3 regions of the Neobacillus sp. genome follow, and region 2 is predicted to be linked to each of the others. Evidence: riboswitches for the same ligand, from Rfam matches in the RefSeq annotation. Region 2 holds a riboswitch; each other region holds the start of a gene.
What was found. A riboswitch is a leader RNA that binds a small molecule or an ion and turns the genes downstream of it on or off. The one in region 2 is predicted to bind cyclic di-GMP.

Region 1: linked by a shared signal. The riboswitch ahead of RTR43_RS07510 (hypothetical protein) and the one ahead of RTR43_RS05630 (hypothetical protein) in region 2 are both predicted to bind cyclic di-GMP.
Region 3: linked by a shared signal. The riboswitch ahead of RTR43_RS11415 (GGDEF domain-containing protein) and the one ahead of RTR43_RS05630 (hypothetical protein) in region 2 are both predicted to bind cyclic di-GMP.

What each region holds. Positions count from the first base shown of each region.
Region 1 is NZ_DALZYO010000010.1:27,079-32,258, forward strand. It holds gene RTR43_RS07490 (flagellar brake protein) at 1-446, shown strand, start outside; gene RTR43_RS07495 (hypothetical protein) at 806-1,711, shown strand; gene fliS (flagellar export chaperone FliS) at 1,848-2,228, shown strand; gene fliT (flagellar protein FliT) at 2,243-2,590, shown strand; cyclic di-GMP riboswitch class I at 2,866-2,953, shown strand; gene RTR43_RS07510 (hypothetical protein) at 3,128-3,442, shown strand; gene RTR43_RS07515 (glucosaminidase domain-containing protein) at 3,643-4,308, shown strand; gene flgB (flagellar basal body rod protein FlgB) at 4,455-4,847, shown strand; gene flgC (flagellar basal body rod protein FlgC) at 4,853-5,180, shown strand, end outside.
Region 2 is NZ_DALZYO010000007.1:31,018-36,197, forward strand. It holds gene RTR43_RS05610 (hypothetical protein) at 1-134, opposite strand, end outside; gene RTR43_RS05615 (DUF1062 domain-containing protein) at 355-855, opposite strand; gene RTR43_RS05620 (M15 family metallopeptidase) at 1,382-1,966, shown strand; gene RTR43_RS05625 (YggT family protein) at 2,366-2,647, shown strand; gene RTR43_RS05630 (hypothetical protein) at 3,401-3,637, opposite strand; cyclic di-GMP riboswitch class I at 3,831-3,915, opposite strand; gene RTR43_RS05635 (GNAT family N-acetyltransferase) at 4,618-5,079, opposite strand.
Region 3 is NZ_DALZYO010000016.1:28,363-33,542, forward strand. It holds gene RTR43_RS11405 (vWA domain-containing protein) at 92-502, opposite strand; gene RTR43_RS11410 (phospholipase A2 family protein) at 710-994, opposite strand; gene RTR43_RS11415 (GGDEF domain-containing protein) at 1,294-2,328, opposite strand; cyclic di-GMP riboswitch class I at 2,385-2,488, opposite strand; gene RTR43_RS11425 (GNAT family N-acetyltransferase) at 3,361-3,795, opposite strand; gene RTR43_RS11430 (iron-containing alcohol dehydrogenase family protein) at 3,839-4,891, opposite strand; gene RTR43_RS11435 (MtnX-like HAD-IB family phosphatase) at 4,892-5,180, opposite strand, start outside.

The DNA.
Region 1 (5,180 bases), on a different contig from region 2:
ATCAATATAAGTTCCAAACAGAAATCATCGGAAGAAAAAACGACACGATCCCTTTATGTCGAATATCGAAGCCACAAGAAAAAGAGATCATTAGGATTCAACGACGTGATAATTTTCGAGTGAATTCCCATTTAATTCTGTTGTTTAATGAAACCAAGCTAAACACCATCAATATAAGCGCAGGTGGAATTTTATTTAGCTGTGGGTTGGATTTAGAACTGCAGCAAGGAGAAGTGGTCTCGGGGACTTTGGTTGTTCCTGCTATACAGAACAAGAACTCAGCGCTTATTCCCTTTCAAGCACAAATCAAACGAATCCATTTGATCAAAAATCAAGATAGAAAAAATGTTGCTTTGAAGTTTATTGAGATGGATAAGCAGGATCAAATGAAAATCGTTCAACATTGTTTTGAAAAACAAAGGCAAATGCGCTTGATGTCACGATAGTCAAAATCATTGCAAAGATAAAATAAAATACATCCTAAGCCCGCTTTATGAAAAAGAGGGCTATCATTAATAATGAGGTAATTAAAACGAAGTCTATCAGGTTCAAAGCTTATTTTTTAAAAATTCAAACCAATCATTTACAAATCCTTACAAAATTAGTATGATTATATTATACCTAATAAATGTTAAGTTTTTGATATACACCCAAAAAAAATTCATAAGTGCGAATCATATAGTAAAACATCGTATATGAAGAGAGTTTGAAAAAGTCAAAATTAGTTTTACCTTTTTGTAGATGGGCAAAAAAGTTTGTAAAACCAAGTACGTTCAAATCTCGTAATCATTTTGGAGGTATTAAAATGAGTTTAAAATCTGCATTATTTGAGATGAAAGAAGCAATAATGAATCAAGAAGTAGGACCATCAGAACAAGATTACATTCATAATTTAGAAACTAAAAACCGTTTACGAAATGGATCATTGGTTTTTTATTACAATAATTTACTGATGTTAACTATGAATAGCTCTGAATATGCAAACCATTCTCTTGTGGATTCGAAAAAAGTTAACCGAAAATGGATTAAAATCGAAATTGAGTTCATGTTTCATTATATTAAGGAACGGCAAGAAGAAGGTGCGCTAAATATTACAGAGATATTGGAGGAAGTAGCCCAATTATTAAATCGTGGCTATCAATCAGTTAACTATAAATATTATTCCCTTATTAAGTCAAAAGATAAAAAGGAAGCAGCCAATCAAAATAGTTATCAATTTATTACGATTACAGAGAAGGATGTTCCAGTGTTATCCACTGAAGTAATAGGGGATACGCTGCTAGCAACTCAAGTTAACCAGGTGGCACCTACACAAGATAATGATGATTTGCTTGACATTTTATCGGGATTAATCTCCAATGTACAACAACTTCCAGGGATTAATTTAAACGAACTGCTTAGAAGTTTATTCCAACTTACCAACCTAGCACTGCAGAATCAGGATGCAGTTCAACAGATAGAGAGTATGAAATCGGAAGTCAATCTTGAAAAAGAAGCAATACGAGAACAGTTAATGAAAAAGGAACAACAATTCATTCAGGAGAAAAAGCGTAATGATGAATTGCAATTAGAGGTTTCTAAATTGGCAAAGGAAATATCAGCCTTTAACCTCTTAGGTGATGCGGCAAAAATCCAACAACTGAAATCTTACAATCAAAGACTAAACTACATTATTGACAGCTTTGGATTAGTACTTAGAGTCAGTAGTTAAGTTATATCCTAAATTGATTTTAAATTTGATTAGCAAAAGACATCCAATAAATTAACCTTGATCTCCTTAACTATTTTTCTTTTTTACCGATAAAAAATAGAAAGTAGGAAATGGATTTTAAAAGGAGTAATCAAACATGGCATTTAGTAATCCTTATCAAACCTATCAAAAACAAGCGGTCACTACTTCTAAACCAGAAGAATTAACGCTCATGTTATTTCAAGGCATGGTTAAATTCATCCGTAAGTCCAAAATGGCCATCGAACAAAATAATCTAGAGGAAAGCCACAGTTACAACCTAAGAGCCCAAGATATTCTGAGCGAATTAATAGTGACCTTGAAACCAGGATACACCATCTCAGATTCCTTGCTTTCCCTATATGATTATATGAAATCTCGCTTAATTGAGGCCAATATTCATAAAAGTTTGGATCTATTAGAAGAAGTGGAAGGGCACGCTTTAGAATTATCGGAAACATGGTCAACAGCTATGAAGCAAAAGAATACTAAGAATTAAGGGCTGGTATACCAATGGACGAATTAATTGCAACCATTTATGATATCACTGTAGACATGGATCGTGCACTAAAAGAAGAAAATTTTGAGGATTTTGAACAGCTGCTAAATAATCGAAACAGCATGATGATCCAGGTAGAGGCGTTTAAGACTGATCATCCGGAATACCAGTATCCAGCAAAAGCAAAACAATTGTTGGAAGACGCTCGTTGTCTTGATCAACGTTTAACTTTTCTTTTAAAAGAAAACATTACTGAAACTCAAAACTCACTCATTCAAATTAAACAAAATAAACAGGTTTCAAAAAAGTTTCGACCATATCTTAAACAAACAAATGGGGTATTTTTAGATTCTAAAAAATAATATTGTGACTGATGACATTACGAAATGCATAAATCATGCATTTTTTTTTTGCAAAAAAAAAGATAAAAAATGAAAAGTGACAGTTCCGTGACCTTATCGCTCGGTGGAAAATATGCTTATTTACGTAAAAAACGTATTATTTATGAGAAATAATGACTAAAATAAACCATTTGACCTAGTAATTTCGACAATAAATGATAAAATAGTAGTATATTCGATATTGGAAAAACATTCTATTATTTATTAAGAGATTAGTATAAATTACAAATACAGTATTTTGTTAAAGGCATAGCTGATGAAAATCAGTGACGCAAAGCTATAGGGACTAAGGTGCATTTTGTACTATGTCAGCCAGTTACCTAAAGATCAAGGTATTTTTCATAGGTATTAAATATCTAGCTAGATAGATTATTTGTGTCTACAAAGATATTTTTGTCTATTACCTCCCCTTTTGGTAAAGGCGAGGTTATTTTTTTGCTTCAGCAAAGGAAGACCATAGTACTCTTTAATATCCAGTTAGTGGAGAGGAAGATATTCATGATCCGGCAGCAAGGAATAACAGCCAATCGAAGGAATGGTAAACTTTATAATTTCATGGAATATAAAAAGATGAAACCATGCTTCGAAAAACCTATGAAAATTACAATGGGAAACCCAACAAATGATACCTATTACCTTGTGAAAAATGTGGTATACAAGGGAAAGCAAATTCTTGCAATGAAGCAAATACTGGATTCAAACACGATTATTTTAGTAGAAGCGAAAATAGAAGATGGACAACTCATACATATTTCCAAGCTTTCGGAAGAATTTTTAGGAGACATTAGCGGGATGTTAGAAAGAACCATGTAATACTTATAAGGTTTTATGGGGTGGGGATGGAATATAAAAAGACTGAAAAATCCCACTCCTTATTGTTTGACCACCTAATCAAATTTTCATGATCATGTTTTTTCTTCATTCCCCTAAATAATACATGAGAAGCGATTATTTTTAGTTGTTTTGGATGATTTTTGTTACAAAAAATACGTGGAAAGAAAGGATGCTATCCATTGATTAACAGTGATAATTGGTTTACTAAAACAATGCTAGTTAATACACTATCTAGGACTGAAAATTTACGATCCCAGATGGAAGGGACCACTTCTGATGGAAAGAATCTTTTTGCTGCAGTCTTAAGTCAACTATTGATGCAACAGGAATTTCAATCGACAATACCTCAAATCAATTCTGTGGTTCCTAATATTATTTCTGAAATGAACAGGAATATAAGTGATCAAACTATGTCTTTGAACGCGAATGAACCATTACGTTTCGAATCATTTAACCCAGATAAATTAAATCAAATGTTGGATGGGAAATTAAAAGGAATGGGGGAGGTTTTTGTACGAGCTGGAAAGCGGTTTAATATCAATCCAGCGTTACTTACGGCTATCGCTCAACATGAAACAGGCAATGGGAAATCCCGTGCAGCCAATGAAAAAAATAATGTCGCAGGAATGATGGGCGTAAATGGCTTGAAATCGTACTCATCCATTGAAGATAGCATAATGGATATGGCTCGCAATTTAAGTAAGAACTATTTAGGAATAGGTTTATCCAGTATTTCCAAGATTGGTGCGAAGTATGCACCAATTGGAGCAGATAATGATCCTACCGGTCTAAACAATCAATGGGTATCTGGAGTAAATAAGTTTTTTGAACGGCTTAGAGTATAACAAAATTGTGAAGATGACTTCGGCTATGAAAAAAATTGTGGCTATGGAGCCTATTTTTTAGTATATTGATGTAGAATGTTAGTCTTTTTTGATATTTATCAAAAATAATCAAAAATTGTCTTAAGATGGAAAGGAGAGTCGTCCTCATGAATAATATAGGCATCCTACAATCAGCACTAGGTGCTTCCAGTTTACGTCAACAGGTCATTTCTAATAATATCTCGAATGCGGAAACTCCTGGATATAAAACAAAACAAGTTTTTTTTGAGGATATTTTAAAGCAGCAATTATCCAATCAAACAAATTTTGTAGGAAACCGTACCGACTCCCGTCATTTCACGATTGGGAAATCTACTGACATTCCAACAGCAAAAACTGTAGAGAATACGGATACAGTCATGCAAAACAACGGCAATAACGTAGATATCGACAAAGAAATGACTAGTATGGGGAAAAATTCATTGTGGTATTATACGCTAACGCAGCAATTAACTAGTGAATTCCAACAATTATCGATTGCTATCAGAGGGAGGCGTTAACCGCGATGTTTGATTCATTAAATATAAGTGCATCAGCCTTAACTGCTGGGCGCTTAAGGATGGATGTAACCTCATCTAATATTGCCAACGCCTCAACTACCCGTGGAAAATTAGTGAATGGAGTATGGGAACCCTATCGCCGGAAGATGGTCGTGATGGAACCAAGAGAGAATGCCTTTAATCAGGTTTTACAGGGGGAAATGCAAAAACAAGCTGGTTTACAATCAAACCTACAAGGGGTGCGAGTGACTGGAATTGTAGACGATCAAACACCATTTAAGACAATCTATGATCCTACGAACCCTGATGCTAATGCGGATGGCTATGTTAAGA
Region 2 (5,180 bases):
TCAAGCCATTTACCGTCAAGCTGATGGCTACATTTTGAAAACGAACGAGATCGCTGCTTAATACATTCTTGTAAAGAACTCCCTCTGCTCGCCTGATAAGTAACAACGGCGGTGTCTTCATTAACCCAATCCATTTTTTCTTTTAAAATTTTCAAGTTTGATGATAAATAACAAATAAAGGGTGGCCAAAAGCTGTTATCCTTTGTTCACCCTCTAAAAAAGCTAAAATATCAACAATATTTCTTATCTAGGATCTTTTTAAATGGCAACATTTCATTAAAGTAAGCTATCCATTGTTATAGCTGCTTGTGCAAGTCTATCTACTTGAGCCAAATCAAAATTACCGCCAATTTCTTATACATATATCGAAATTGTGTCATGAAGAGACACCTTTTGGCTTGGTTTCGTTAAACACCCGTTTAATAAAATCAACCCTTTTTTTATTTTGTGAACGATTTCACTCCGGCTTAAGCCCTCTATATGACTTGCAAGGGTTTGATCCAGACGAAAGCTACCCTCAACAACAGGTACCTTAATTTCAATGACTTGTTGTTCAGTTATTTCCTGTAAAATGATTTTCTCATTCTCATTTATGGTTTCAAATTCAGTTTGAATAAGTGTTTCTGGATCAACATGTTCAGAAAATGACTTATAGATGTCCAGTTTTTTATTCCAAGAATGGTTTTTTGGACATTTATAAATGGCAAACTGATAAATGTTTTTTCCGTTCGCATTATGTCTCCTAATGGTAGTGTCTGTAAAAATGGTTACCTTCCCACACATCTTACATTGCTTTTTTACCGTATCAGCTTCACGTTTTTGTCGTAAAACCAATGAAAATGTTTGCTTTTGCATTGTTTTCCACCTCGAAATGATTATTCGAGGAATACAACATCTATTTGAAAATCTTGCAGGGCGCACAAAACAAAAAAAGTTCCCCTATGTCAGGAGAACCTTTGAACGCATTGTTAAATAACTAACAGGCTGCAGTTCGCTGTATTCCTTCTGTAATGGGTTGTAGACAGACTTCTCCCGTGGTCAAAAACTGGTCAGTTTTTTAACATGAGAAGCGATCCAATTGTTTTCCATTACAGAGTAAATGTTGGCATACAGGTCACATGATCCTTTCTTTCAAACAGATTAAAACTAATTTACCATATTTTAAAAATATTTACCATAGTTTACATAAAATATCATCTCAGCAATTGGTTAGTTTAGAATATGGCTAATGGCAGAGGGATAGTTGCAGTGATGAATTCCTACTATATTGGTGAACAATGTCTGTTATTGTTTACCAGGTATATAATAATATGAAACTATGAGGCTCTGTTTTACGTCATAGATAGTGAAAAAACTTTAGATACGAAAGGAATATGTAGTTTTGAAGCTAACACGGATAGGAAAGTCATTTATTATATTTTTTCTCCTGCTTACCATGATCCTATTCTTTATTCAGTTTACTAAGAAATCCGATCCTCTTACGGATTCGAAAACAAATCAATCTGTTTCTTTACCAACTGAACTCCATCCGGTTGTGAAAGAACGGAGCAATCAATTAATCCAACATTCTGCAAAAAAAGGCATTGTGATAGTGGTTACTGATGGTTTTCGAAGTGCGGAAGAACAGGATCGACTTTATGATAAAGGCCGTACGGCAGAGGGAAATATTGTAACATTTGCAAAAGGGGGAGAGTCCTATCACAATTATGGGCTTGCCATTGATTTTGCGTTAAAAACCCCTTCAGGGAATGTGATTTGGGATAGGCAGTATGATGGAAATAAAAATGGGAAAGCAGATTGGACCGAGGTTGTTGAAATGGCAAAAGCTTTAGGGTTTGAATGGGGTGGTGATTGGGCTAAATTTAAAGATTATCCCCATTTACAAATGAATTTTGGATTGACCATTGCTAAATTACAGAAAGGGGAGAAACCTGCTGAATCATCATTAACAGCGGATACAAAATAGCTCTGAACATCCGTGTACTCATCCCTTGCTGGTGATTATGGTAACCCTAACAATATGAATAATATGGATATAATTCTTCCTTAATCTGTAGTGCCATTCCCTAAATAATGGTATGGATTTTTACCTCAACGTTCAAATCTTCAGGATCATTTCCGGCTTGACCGGCGGACTGGCAAGAAAGAATCAGACCCTTCACTTTACTCGTTAGGGTCCAATATAAAAATCAACCATTTCAATTCAATAAGTTAATTTCCTTGTGTTAAAAAATTTCCAGGATGAAGCATGAGGAAACAATTAACATGAATAATATGAAACCTTTCAGAGACCTTAAACGTATATGGTATATACCCGTACAAAGGATTGTACGATAGAAAAAATAGTATAGGCAGGAGATTTAAATTGGGCTCAAACATTTTACAACTTGGATATTATTTATTTGAGGGTTATTATTGGCTAATCTTAATCGCTATTCTAGGTTCTTGGTTTCCTAAATTTCAATCAACAAAGGTTGGGGAATGGATCTACAAACTAGTCGACCCTTATTTAAACCTTTTCAGGAGGTTTATCCCCCCTCTTGGTCCAATTGATTTTTCACCCATCATCGCATTATTTGCTTTAAGATATCTAGGAATATTTGCTCTTGAAGGTCTTCGCCAATCATTGAATGCTATAGGAATTTAAGAGGGAATAAGCTTACAAAAATAATGATAAAGTGGCTGTGATTTCGTTGCGTTTTTTGTCCGAAATAATGGCTATCTTCCGTTTTTGGTAGTAAAGAGAAGTTTTATAACTCCTATCAGAACCTTTCATACACGGCGGATATTTTTTGTAAGTCTAATTACGCATTCTTCATCATTACTTAATGTAAGGTTAATAGCTCTATAACAACTAAGACATAGTTTAGTAATATTGTTACATTATAGTAGTTAATAGAGGGGATAGCATGCGTGGCTATCATGGTATTTGGCGTAGGTGGAGCCGATACATAACAAGAAGTAAGGAGCAAGCGGTTTTTAGATTAGCTTAAGTTCCTCTTTTACAGCACAGCTTTGATGTTCGTGAATAAACTATTGCTTGGTTAGGTTCAAGCCAATGGAGGAAATGGTTTTCTTCCATTGGCCTTCCAATCGATTACCAATTATTTCATTTGAAATATAGGTTATTAGGGAAGCTTATTTTTTGTAAATGAAAAATCTGCATTTTACACAATGCAGACTTTTTTTTCATTCGCTATGTCATTGAGATTAATTAAATACATACGTATGTTTTCTTGTTTTGATTGAACAAAGTTTTGCAAGCTGTCAGGGATAAGCTTGTCATTACACTCGAGAGTATCAGGATTCAAGGAGACCTTTAACCAGGCATCTTCTTGCGTATCCAAACATTTGACTGTCACTTTTTGTCTCTTATATATAACTCCTACAATGTGATATCTCATTCGGCTGTCACCCGCATTTCTAATTTGAATAGTTTATAAGATGCCTGTGTAAGGTTTTCAAGGCATTCCACTCGTATTCTTTCTTCACAGACAAAATCATTAAGCAATTCACTCTTTAACCTAGAGCAGATCATCGAAATATGATCATGAGTCAGCCTATTTAAAGGGTTTTGTGCTGCAACTCTTAGAATTTCTTTTTCAAAGTACTCGACAGAACCAAATAAAACAGTCACTATGATCTCCACCCTTCCCCGAAAATAATTAAAATAATTGCAATTCCTAATACTAACAAGACGATAAACCGCTGAAACCGCTTTCCTATTTTCTACTCCTTTCTTTTTATAAAAGAAAAAGTCCACCCCAAAAAAGAATGATGGACAAAAAATGTTTGGCAATAACAAACCTTTAATTGTATATCCGATTCTTTTTGGCAACCCGGCTATCCTAGCACTTTCGCCTTAGACCCGTAGCTTTGCGTCCCCACCTTTCGATAGGTTTGCCTTTTTCAATTGATACTTTTATACTATATCGGAAAATACCAATTTTCAACAAAATTCTTCATAATTTGCCCAAATATGACAAATATGATTATTTCATCATCCATCTATAGTCCTATAAAAGAGATAGTGTAAGGAATTAAAGCTGTGAAACTGCTTAAATAAAAAAGATAAAGGTTATCCTGCACCGTTTAGGATAACTTTTTTTTAAAAAAAAATCTCATTAAAAATAGAACCTCATGGTCCGTCCTTCCTATCAGCCTGTTTCCTTGCAACTATTTCCTACCTTTTCTATTTTTAAAAATATGACAAAGGCGACCAGTACCCATCACTGCTCGCCTATGTTAGAGTCCAATATCAAATGGATTCCCAGTCAATATAGATGGTGGATATCTGAAACTAGCAACCAGTGCCTATTTCAAATCTCCTTGAAATTTGACAATAAATTTACAATTAACATATAAAGAGTTAACAAATTTCTTATATACTGAGTTTGTAAAAAAAAAATTCTAAAGGAGTTGCCATGATGATGGAATTGATAATTCGACTGGTTATTTTGATTCCTTTTTGCACACTTCTTTGTCCTTAATAAACCACAAAAACAGTATTTCTAGGTTTGCTTAAGTGTCTCGTTAACTGCACAGCTTAAGTGTTCGTGAAATAGACATTCTATCGCTTAAACAGGTTCAATCCAATCGAGGAAATGGCCCTTTTTTTTATAAATCCTTCTCAAACATAACCATATCCAATGCCCTAATTCCATTCTCAAAAATAGGTTCTAGATAATTTTTGAAGAAATCTCTCTTAATTTCAACCATCCTAAACCCAAGCTTTTGATAAAATGCTAAGTTATCTATACTTGAATTAGCCGTACCCACAATCATTTTATCTAGTCCCTTAATTTTATATAAATGGAAAGCTTCTTTAACTACTAATTTTCCTAAGCCATTCCCTCGGTAATCTTCGGTTAAAGCGATATTTTTAAGCTCGACAATTCCATTCGGATGGAAAGTAAATAAAACTACTCCCGCAGTTTTTCCTTCACAGCAAATCGCGAACATCTCTCCATCATTTATGTACTCTCTGACGATTTCTTCGCTTTCATCTGCTAGAAGGAGATAGTCTAGAAATGAATTTCTTTTCTCCGTTTCAATTGCCTCCAATTGAACTTCCCGCATTGTCATCCCTCCCATAACACACCCTAATTTTAACACAAATTGGTAATGAAAATTAATTTAACCTTGGACTTAAAAATACTCACACCAATTCAAATGGCAAA
Region 3 (5,180 bases), on a different contig from region 2:
TCCACATGAAAATGAACTATTTGCAACCAACCGTTTGCTGTATGATTGAAATATGAAATTCTAAAGATATTCTGTACACATTTGGATAATCTTAAGCCACTTTAATGGCCTTTCCAAATGGGACCCTCGGTAAGAATGCACCGGGAACGAGCCAAAATAATTCATAATTAACTCGATCCATTTCTTCAGAAAAGAAACCTGTTACATCGGTGATATAAAACAGTGTATCCACTTGCTCTTCTGTTGCCCACTCAAGGGCTAATGTATAGGAAGATTTCCCGTGTGTATAGTATTTAATCGTATCACTTTTTACCGGAGAAATGCTCCTGATTTTGAAATCTGCTTGAACCAAAATCGTATCTGGCTTTAATTGTTCAAACAATTTAATGATGTTATTGATGAGAATCGCTGGTGCTTCATTTGTGGAAGTATCCACGACTAATGCCACCTTTTTGTCTTGACGCTGCTGAATCATCGAAAGTATCGTTTTATGCCATCTCACACCATTTTCCCCCTTTCTGAATGTACCAACCTTTTTATTTTGAGTTATTGGGAAATGGTTTATGATTGGATAATATCGGCAGCGAACTACCTTTCAACTAAGCGGAAACTAAAGTCCGTTTTGCATAATAAAAATTCAAGGTTAGGCAAAAGCTAGTTACTGTTATTAATTTTTACAGGTACGAATTGAATAGCTCGTTTTCTTAGGTTACCTTCGATACCTTGCCCCACATGTGAACGCTGTTTTCATTTTCATAAAATCATGCATCAGTGCAGCTTTTCTCCCTTTATCTGTATACCTATTCATTTTGGAGCGCAGGCAATCCATAAATTCGTAATCACATCGGCAAGGTGAAATCCCTCTGCTTAAACAGCGGTCATGTCCCATGCAGCAGGCATCGACATCATTAATCGGAGCACCAGGGCCACTGCAGCCTGGGCCACACCATCTATACCCGGGGAAAATGCAGAATCCACGTCTTTTCCTTTGCAAAATCAACAACTCCCATTACAGTTTCATGACATACCTGTAAGGTCAGGTACAACATTGATCAATATCAGTTTCTTTACTAATAAATTATGAAATTTCAATAAAATTGAAATGGTAAAATCCCCATGCATGTCCATTTTTCGAAAAACAATTTAGATGTTCATTACCCAAGAATTATTAGTTCCATAAACCCAAACTTATTATTGGACCTAAAAAAACCGCAGTGAACGACACTAAGACTTTTCTTTAATTCGACGCAACTTACAAGTGCATTAAAAAAAGCCCTATTCTGTTGAATAGAGCTAACACATACTCACTTTATTTTTGCCATAATTCTTTGAGCGGTATAATCCTTCATCTGCTCGATTTAACAACGAATCTTTATTGTCCTCTGGCTGAGAATCTGCTACTCCAAAGCTTGCTGTCAGCCTTCCAACCTCTTGGAATTCATGTTCTGCGACCTTTTGTCTTAAATATTCTGCAAGCTCGGTGGCATCTTTGCCGGAGACATCCGTAATGATAATAAATTCTTCTCCACCCCATCGACCAAAAAATTCACGTATATCGAGATTCCTTTGAATAAGTTCAGACAACTCGATTAAAACGGAGTCACCCACATTATGACCATAAAAGTCATTGATTTTTTTAAAATGATCAATATCAAAAAAGATAATCGAAAAACTTATGTTCATGACCTTAGAATCCTTTAACTTAATTTCAAGCCATTCATCAATTCGGTGGCGGTTAGCGATTCCCGTTAATGAATCTACATAGGCGTGCTTATTAAAAAGCTCCATTTTTGTATAGGCCTTGAACACATGCTGGGCGTAATAAAGGACAATAATATAGACCAAATTAGAAAAGTAAAACTGGAGAAGCGAATCAATGGATTCAGCGGGTAGCTTGTTCATGTACATGACTCCACCCACCACAGTAATGGCAAATATACTGATGGAAAAATAAAGCCCTTTTTTTATCCCCAGTGTTAAGAAAATAAACATAATATAGATGGGCATCCAGACGATAAAATCCCCTAAAGACCCTCCTATTTTACCAAGGTAGTTAATAACTGCATCATAAAAGGTCGATACATGATAAAAACTAACCAAAGCTAAATTGGAAAACTCGGCAAACCGAACGTACCGATTCTTAAACATCAGAACCCAACTGATGATGAACCAAAGGGTGAGTGTGTTGTTGACAATGAAATTAAGTTTATTTGCGGCGTCCATATTTTTAAGAATGGTATTTAAAATAAATGCGATTATTATTAAGGGCACAACCCCCAGAAATATCTTTCTTTTAAGTTCAGCTAGTGATTCAAATTGTTTAATCATCGATATGATCATCTCCTAAACCAATCAATGAGATTAGTCCCTCTGAATCCTCAAAAATAAGCAACTGGCTGGCATAGTCCTCCACCACTTTCATTCGGTGGTGACCTTAGCCCCTCTAGCTTTGCGTCTTTATCTTTCAATAAATTAGCCCTATCAATTTTATTTCCACAGGTGCCGAAGAAGTTTTGCTATTTTCTGGATGCGATTTTCCCATTTGTAAAATACAATCTTTATTTACCTATTGTAATCGATATTTTGTAGTTTTTATATATCATTTTATGTCGGATTGGAGTACGATTGTCGATTATTTCTGCATTTAAAGGATTCAATTTAACCACATAGAATGTACCTATTTAAAAAAATATTGTCGGATATTATTATATCCGACAGCAAATTTTGAAGGATAAATTTGAAAAACTTATGATTTTCTATTCGCTTAAAAAAAAGGATTTTCTGTATCGATAAAGGGGGAATGATCTGGATGGAAAGAAAGACTTTTTTGATAATGTAATTACCTTGCTTTGAACCAGAAATTGGCGGCAAGCTTTAGGCAATAAAACTTGTAGAAAACTTCTTAATTTGCTTTTTTCTTTAATTAAATACCAAAAAATGTTGATACAACAAAGACAATCCACATGAAATTCATACACTTAGATATAAGCCTTCAGTTCAACGGAACGATCTAACCTACTTTTAACTTTCCTTTTGGGGCGTGGTTCTGTTATTCATTAACTTTATCACATGCTCCTTGGGGCTCCAGCAATTAAATTTATAGTTCGTTTTTGTTTCATAACCTAACCGGCTGCAATAATATTTCATTCCTTCTGCTTTTTTCTCTGCTTTTAAATGCCGGCATGTTGCACAGCAATGGAAATCTTTCATAAACACATACACCTTTTTCTTAACCCCTTTGTTTCACAATATGGGGCAAATGCGATACTAAAGCGTCAATTTACTTCTTCAACGGTTGTACATCAAGAAAAACGGCGACCCTCATTTTGAAGAATCGCACTCGTTTGTTGAAAAAGACTCTTATACAGATTCGTTCATCATCTTCATAAAGTATTTCGGGGATTCAGTAAATCCTTGTCGAGTATAGAACCTATGTGCATCTACTCTTCTTGAATGGCAATGAACTTCAATTCTGTCGCAATTTCTTTTTTTAGCTAAATCAGTACAATATTCTTCAATCTTACGCCCAATTCCCTTACTTCTAATGGTTGTATTAACTGCAAAATAACTTATCCTTGCGAAATCTCCTTTTACCGCTAATTGAGGTATAAAATGCAATGAAATAAAAGCAAGTACTTTTTCATCCTCTTCATAAATCAATAATTCCTCATCTGGGTGAATTAGAAGTTTTTCTATTTTTTCTTTAATGAAAGTCTCAGTATTTGGATACCCCAATTGGTTTAACAATTCGGATAGTGCTTTCCAATCGTCAACTTTTGCTTTTCTAATCCCCATTTGTTCCACTCCCCAATATAATCAATTTATACCACGAATCCCTTTATTGAAAAAATTCCTGTAGTAACTTATCCTCGTCCAAAAATCTCAGTGCCTTCTTCCGATAAACCTCATCATGCAAATAAGTATATCGATTCGGTTTTATCGTTGGCGCGATTTCAATGGCTTGGCGGTATTCTTCTTTATTTAAGCCAAGCCCTTTCACATAATCGAAAAAACCGGTCCTTGTGAAAACTTTCATCATTCGTTCAGCTCGGTGCTCTTGCACATTAGCCATTATATATGTGGCAATTCCAACTTGAATTCCATGCATTTGCGGCTGCAGCGCAATTTTATCGAGTGCATGGGAAATCAAATGCTCCGAGCCGCTGATTGGCGAACTGTTTCCGCTAATGACCGTCGAGATGCCGCCCAGTGTAAGTGAACTGATCAGTTCTTTTAATAAAATTGGATCTCTTATGTCGGTCATTGGTGTCCGAATAAAGCTATTGACTACTTTTTTACTCAGCATATAAGCAAAATGGTTTACCCGGGCAGCACCATGTTTCTCCTCAAACTCCCAATCATAAAGAGCTGTTATGTTGGAGAGCAAATCACCGATCCCTGCCAAAATAAAGCGGTTAGGTACATGCTGAATAATCTCAAGGTCGGCAATAATTCCATATGGGACCCTTGCCGGAACCGTCGTTTTCTTTTTATTGACCACCAAGGAACAATTGCTGCTAGCAAAGCCATCATTGGACGCTGACGTTGGGATGCTCAAAAATGGGCTCCGCCTTGAAAAAGCTATGTATTTTCCATAATCAATTACCGTCCCGCCTCCCATGGCAATGACCACATCATAACGCTCCATCTCAAAAGCTTTTTTAATTAGATCCTGGATATCTAAATCAGACGGCATGAGCAGCGCTGTTATCTTCACTTCCGAGATGGAGTCAAGAATATCCTGCCGGTAAGTTTGATAGGTAAAGTCATCGAACAAGAACACGGCATTGACAAAGCCATGTTGTTTCAAAATCCGCTCAAGGCTAAAAACAGTTCCTTTGCCAATCTCCAAAATCGCAGGAATCGGAACACTCGTAACAGGTGTTAACACTTAAGACATCACCCCTTTTTCAACCAAATAATCTTCCACTTCTTTAAAGGTATCGACCGGGACAAAAGGTACCTTCTTTTCACGGAGTATATCCTGTAATCCATTTTTAGCAAAAGTAACATCGGCATACTGGGCGGGGTGGGAATCAGGCTCACTATCACCAATAAAATAAACCGTTTCATACTCTTCCTTTAATTTCTGAATCACCTTGGATTTATCGATGCCATAACGCTCGGAATAATGCCATTGCTTTTTGTCGATGTTCATATGTACGTTCTTCTCACGATAA